Regions from separate parts of the Bacillus cereus group sp. MYBK79-1 genome, predicted to be linked through region 2. Evidence: riboswitches for the same ligand, from Rfam matches in the RefSeq annotation. Region 2 holds a riboswitch; the other holds the start of a gene.

Region 1 (3,184 bases), on a different contig from region 2:
TTCCGATCATTACAACATCTAACATAGCTACCCTTCTCCTTTTTGTAAAAATTTACCATTAAATAATCAAAAAAAGAACACTAAGCTCTACTTAGTGTTCGAAATGAACAACACAAAGTAAACCTCCTCTCTAAACGCTTACGAGGTTAGCTGTCGGATTCGGGCCTAAAGAGTAGCCCTACTTTCAAAACTGAAAGATTCACCCCAAGTGACGATGCACAAAATTGGTTCCCCCGCTCCATTTCTGGAACTCAGCGATTTTAGGTTTTTTTGGAAATTTTATGAATGATTTATGAGAGTAAATATACTCCTCTATATTTAACTTGTAAAGAGCTAAATTACTGAAAATAAGAAAATATCCATCCATTTAAACGCTTACATCGAGTGTTATTAATATTCTTTCATCTATTTTCTCGTCTTTTCTTTCATTTTCATAGAAATGATCTTTTAAATACGAAATAAAAAGAGCGAATGACATAAAGTGCATAGCTTGTTGCACTTAGCATTCGCTCTTTTTTCATTCACTATTTATTCTCCTCGTAAAAAAGCACGTAAATTTCTCCCGCGAATATAAACTTGTGACAATTCTGCATGTAGCTGCTCATATTCGATAACATCTGTTTTTAAATATAAAGCGTCTTTTGATGGCAATATGATATAGGGCCTTGGAAAAATAGGATCAAGCACCACCAATTCTTGAACTCGATCTACTGATACCGCCCAACGATTCGCTATATCTCCTAATAACAACACCTTCATCTTCTTTTCCCCCGCCCTATTCAAAAAATAAAAAAGAAATATTATCACAATTTGTAAACACGACAAATGTAGCTCCAATTGTTTCATAGAGCCTTGCTGGATATCGTTTATTCCTTGTAACAACAGTAATAGGTGCTTGAAAAGAAAAGCGAATGTGTTCTGTAAAGAAGCTAACGATTGGCAGCTCATCACCTAGTAAAATCACCTTCTTAATACACTCACAAATACTAGTAAAATCCTGCGCCTTACTACAGCTATAAGTCCAATCAAACCCACAATTCCTAACTTCAGCCGCTATCTCTTCACTTGCTGTAAAAATAATTAACTCATGTTGAAATGCTACTAAATCTCTTAAACTATTTACCTTGCTTTCTTCTCCAACACAAATAAGTGTTAGTTCCACGTACCTCATCCTCCTTAGCATAAAAGAACTCAAACATAGATTGATATTCCCCTATACTAATCAGATCGATGAAGTGATGTATCCATCATGGCACCGTCCTCTCTCAAGACGCTTACGAAGTTAGCTGTCGGATTCGGACTTTGAGAGTAGCCCTACTTTCAAAATTGAAAGATTCACCCCTAGTGACGACGCACAAATTGGTTCCTCCGCTCCATATAATTGGACTCAGCGTATTACAAAAATATATTCTGGCTGATATATTACTCCTTTATTTGGAAAAAGTAAACAGAAAAAAAGCCAGTTATACAACTGACTTTTTCTTACTTACGCATGCGCTTTATTCACTTTATAAGCAAAATGATTCGTCGGCCCATGACCACTTCCAATATTCAATGGCTCTTCAATTGCTATACTAATAAATCGTTTCGCTTCTTGAACTGCCTCTTCAATCGAGTAGCCTTTCGCAAGTCCTGCTGTAACCGCTGAAGCAAATGTACACCCGCTTCCGTGTGTTTGCTTTGAAGGAATTCGTTCACTTCTAAATTCAATAAACGTTTCTCCATCAAAGAGTAAATCAATTACTTCATTACCTTGATATGCTGCATGTCCGCCCTTCATAAGCACGTATTTCGCACCTAATTCATGCAGTACTTTCGCAGCTTCCTTACTATCTTCAACATTATGAATTTCCATTCCAGTTAACACTTCTGCTTCAGGAACATTCGGCGTTACAACGGTTGCTACTGGTAATAAATATTCTTTTAATGCTTGTACTGCTTCTTGTTGTAATAATGATGCACCACCCTTAGCAATCATAACAGGGTCTAGTACAATATTATTCCAGCCAAATTTATTAATATGTTCTGCAACGATTTGAATAATTTCGCTGCTAAATAACATTCCTAGTTTCACAGCATCTGGTGTTAAATCCGTACCAATTGAATTCAGCTGTTCCGTAATACCTTCTAATGGAACTGGATATACCCCTTGAACGCCAAGCGTATTTTGAGCAGTAATTGCCGTAATAGCCGTCATTCCGTATACACCGAGTTCTTGGAATGTTTTTAAATCTGCTTGAATGCCGGCACCGCCGCCGCTATCAGACCCTGCAATTGTTAAAGCTTTATTTACTTCCATCCCACTCATCCTTTTCTATCCAAAATAGCGATGATAAATTGTTTTTGCTTCGCTTATATCTTTCGTTCCATGTACAAGTACACGACCATCTTTAAAAGCAACTAATCTCTTTTCTTCTACAGAAAATGATAATAAATATGGATTTATATTTAAATCATTCACACGATCATTCAGCAGCTTTTTGTACCTCTCAAAATCCATTTCTTCTTTATGAGGTGGTCTAATTTGAACTGTATTTCTCCCGCATAACACCGCTGTTTTTGATGTGTTTTCTTTATTTAAATACGGATATAATGCATTCTCTCCGCACGAAGGACAATTATGCTTACGAAGCTTTTGCACATTCATACATGAGTATTCATTCTTCCATACATCAAATGATACAAGTCCATCTCGAAGTGAATCATAATCTTCTACCAGCAGTTTAAGAGCCTCCGTTACTTGATGAGAAACGACGAGAGATACAGCAGGTGATATAATCCCCGCTGTATCACATGTCGCCCCGCCAAGCGGAATCGATTGTAGTAAACATGATAAACATGGCGTCTTACTAGGAAGAATTGTGTAAGAAAGGCCGTAACTCCCTACACATGCTCCGTAAATCCATGGAATAGAATATTTTTGCGCTATATCATTTACAATGAAACGCGTTTCGAAATTATCAGTTGCATCAATAATTACATTAACGTTTGTAACAAGTTCTTCTAACTCCTCAGCTGTTACATCTTGAACGAGAGCTTCTATTCTTACTTCACGATTAATTTCTTCTAGACGTTTTTTTGCCGCTACAGCCTTCGGAAGATTATTTTCCACATCACTCTCTGCATACAATTGCTGCCTTTGTAAATTACTCCAATCGACATAATCCCGGTCAACAATCGTTAC
Region 2 (3,184 bases):
ATTGACCGTTAATCTTAAAGCCCATCCTTCAGGTTTTTCACGAAGCCATTTTAATACCATACCACTTTGAGAAAGTGTAAATGGAATAAATACACCTACTGCATATAACGGAATTAAATGTTCTGTTTGCCCTTGGAAAGCTATAATTAAAATAATCGATGCGATTCCAAGTATAATAATACCGTTTGAATAACCTAAGCGGTCTCCTCTAATCGTAAACATTCTCGGTATAAATTTGTCTTTTGCAAGGTTTACTGCTAATAACGGAAATGCAGAATATCCTGTGTTAGCAGCAAGGATTAATATTAAAGCTGTTGTACCTTGTATGAAATAGTACATGAAATTACGTCCAAATGTTTGTTCAGCAATTTGTGAAACAACTGTTACTTCCTTACTTGGGGTAACCCCATAATAATAAGCTAAAAATACAATTCCTGAAAATAAAACCGCAAGTAATGCTCCCATTGCAAGCAACGTTTTAGCTGCATTGTTTGGTGCAGGATCTTTAAAGTTTGGAATTGCGTTAGAGATCGCCTCAACACCTGTTAAAGCTGAACTACCCGATGCAAATGCTCGTAGCAGTAAAAACAAACTAATTCCTGCAACCGGTGTTCCAATCGGCGTGTGCAAAGTCGGTGAAACGTGACCAGTTATAATATTATAAATACCTACACCAATTAATATAAATAGTGCTAGAACAAATAAATAAACAGGATATGCTAAAACGGAAGCTGATTCCGTTACCCCTCTTAAATTTAATATCGTAATAAATATAACAAATATAATCGCAATGATTACATTATGTGCATGTAAAGTAGGAAAAGCTGATGTAAGCGCATCTGTACCTGCAGACACACTTACCGCCACAGTTAAAATATAATCGACTAATAAAGATCCTCCAGCTATTAACCCTGGATTCATCCCTAAGTTTTCTTTTGATACAACATACGCTCCTCCGCCATGCGGATAAGCAAAAATAATTTGTCGATAAGATAAAATAAGAGCTGTCAATAATACTAATACCCCAACAGCGATTGGAATGGAATACCAATAAGCTATTGCTCCTAGACCTGCTAGTGCGATTAATATTTGCTCTGGTCCGTATGCAACTGATGATAATGCGTCAGAAGATAAAATGGCTAACGCCTTCGTTTTATTAAGCTTTTGCTCTCCTAACTCAGTTGATTTTAACGGTCTTCCAATTAAAAACCTTTTGATAGATGAAACCACTGCTGTCCACTCTCCAATAATTTTGTACGAACTTTTCTGCTAGTTACAGCGGATAAACTATTTCTTCAGAACACAAAAAATGCCTACAAGCCATAACGAAATAGACTTGTAGACATTAAATTTTTTGTCGCACAAGCTCCACCTTCCTTCTCAATATAACGCTTACGAGGTTAGCTGTCGGATTCGGGCCTATGAGTAGCCCTACCTTTTTCAAGGATTCACCCCATCGGATTAAGTACTAATCCATAAGAACGGGTCCCCCGCACCATGCGGTTTCAGCGATTTAGAAAATTGAAACTGTGGATTATAATACTCCTTTATTTTCAAAATGTAAACAAAAATTTTGAAAAAGTAAAAACTTAAGACGATTGCGCATAATCCGCCGGTAAATATACATAATGAATACTAAAAAACCGATAAAGGAGATCCACATGTCTAAAGAAAAGAAGCCTATTTTTTCCGATTCCTATTTAGATGCATTAGCAAATGAAATTAATCAGTTATATGGTAACCGTGATAACGAAAGAAATACGACAGAAAATACAAAAAGAAACGAATAAGTTGTCAAAAATAAAAAAGATAGCAACATTTATATGTTGCTATCCTTTACTCTTTTTCATACCCTTTCTTTAGTTAAAATCATTTTTTCATACACTTTCAAATTTTGATATACCGCACCCAATAATGGTGCTTCTACAGAAAATTGTTCCGCTAAATCTAGTAAGTATCCTTGCAAGTGCGTCCCTTCAACGGACGAACCTTTTTCCATATCACGCTGCATCGATGACTTCATATTATACGAAATTTTATCAATTGTTTTCATATGTTCCTGGGCAATATCTTCCTTAATTGGTGCTCCTATAAATCTCATGATTTGCACACATTCTTCAAATAAGTTTTGGATAAAATCACGTCCACCTTCGCTTTCACGAATCGGTCCTATCGTTGCACGCATTAATGTCGTCACACCCGACATTACAGTAATGAATAAATATTTATGCCACATATCTTGCGTAATATTTTCACTTAATACAAAACTAGATTTCGTACCTGCAAATGCTTTAGAAATATGCTGTATTCTCTCTGAATCATGAGACTTAATTTCTCCAAATACAAGCCTGTTGGCAGCACTCGTTTGTACAATTTCCCCTTGATCGTTTAACGTCGTCTCGATAAAGCATAAACCGCCAATTACTTTTTCTTCGCCAAACTCCTTTTGTAATAGTGATACATGGGCAATACCATTTAGCAATGGAATGATGACCGTATTTTCACCAACAAACGGCTTTACATCTTGAATTGCCTCGTTTAAGTGATACGCTTTTGTTGAAAATAAAATGACATCAAATGGAGCAGTTCGATTTTCCTTCGTTATTAATTTCGGTTGGAAGGAAAAATCTCCGTTAATGCTTCGGATTACAAGTCCTCTTTCCTCCAATTGTTTTTTCCGTTTACTACGAACAAGAAACGTAACATCTTCTCCCTTTTCTACTAAGCGACCTCCAAAAAAGCCTCCAACGCCACCAGCTCCTAATACTAAAATACGCATACAACATCCCCCTTTTCAAAATACAATTTTATAACTTTTAGTATACATAACATTATACATGTCCCCTGCTAAATAAGCTGAATTTTCATACTCAATCAAGTATAAAACAGTGGTTATTTTCAAATAAATTTGGGCATGTTGTTTTTATAGCATATATGGAAAGGAAACAATGTAAATGGAGGCAATACAAACAATCGAGGAAAAAGATGTAACAACAGTCATATTTCAATTCATATTCCCTTTTTCTTTTAAAACTGGATATGAACAAAATATGTTCCCTTTCTTACAGAAAAATGATTTTCACCCTTTTCGACTCGATCATCTTGAAAATGAAAATACATACTACGGAAAGTTTCAAGTTTCACATCAAAATATGGAAGCATATTATCTTTCATTTACAAATAA

The links. A riboswitch is a leader RNA that binds a small molecule or an ion and turns the genes downstream of it on or off. The one in region 2 is predicted to bind cyclic di-AMP.
Region 1: another riboswitch for cyclic di-AMP. It lies ahead of ACTFOB_RS06920 (hypothetical protein); the one in region 2 lies ahead of ACTFOB_RS14500 (APC family permease).

What each region holds. Positions count from the first base shown of each region.
Region 1 covers NZ_JBQAEO010000003.1:12,312-15,495, reverse strand. Annotated here, with positions in the region: gene ACTFOB_RS06930 (signal peptide protein) at 1-25, opposite strand, end outside; cyclic di-AMP (ydaO/yuaA leader) riboswitch at 122-267, opposite strand; gene ACTFOB_RS06925 (hypothetical protein) at 529-759, opposite strand; gene ACTFOB_RS06920 (hypothetical protein) at 776-1,162, opposite strand; cyclic di-AMP (ydaO/yuaA leader) riboswitch at 1,256-1,403, opposite strand; gene thiD (bifunctional hydroxymethylpyrimidine kinase/phosphomethylpyrimidine kinase) at 1,487-2,308, opposite strand; gene ACTFOB_RS06910 (thiazole biosynthesis adenylyltransferase ThiF) at 2,315-3,184, opposite strand, start outside.
Region 2 covers NZ_JBQAEO010000008.1:13,488-16,671, forward strand. Annotated here, with positions in the region: gene ACTFOB_RS14500 (APC family permease) at 1-1,230, opposite strand, end outside; cyclic di-AMP (ydaO/yuaA leader) riboswitch at 1,375-1,521, opposite strand; gene ACTFOB_RS14505 (hypothetical protein) at 1,662-1,790, shown strand; gene panE (2-dehydropantoate 2-reductase) at 1,847-2,779, opposite strand; gene ACTFOB_RS14515 (hypothetical protein) at 2,955-3,184, shown strand, end outside.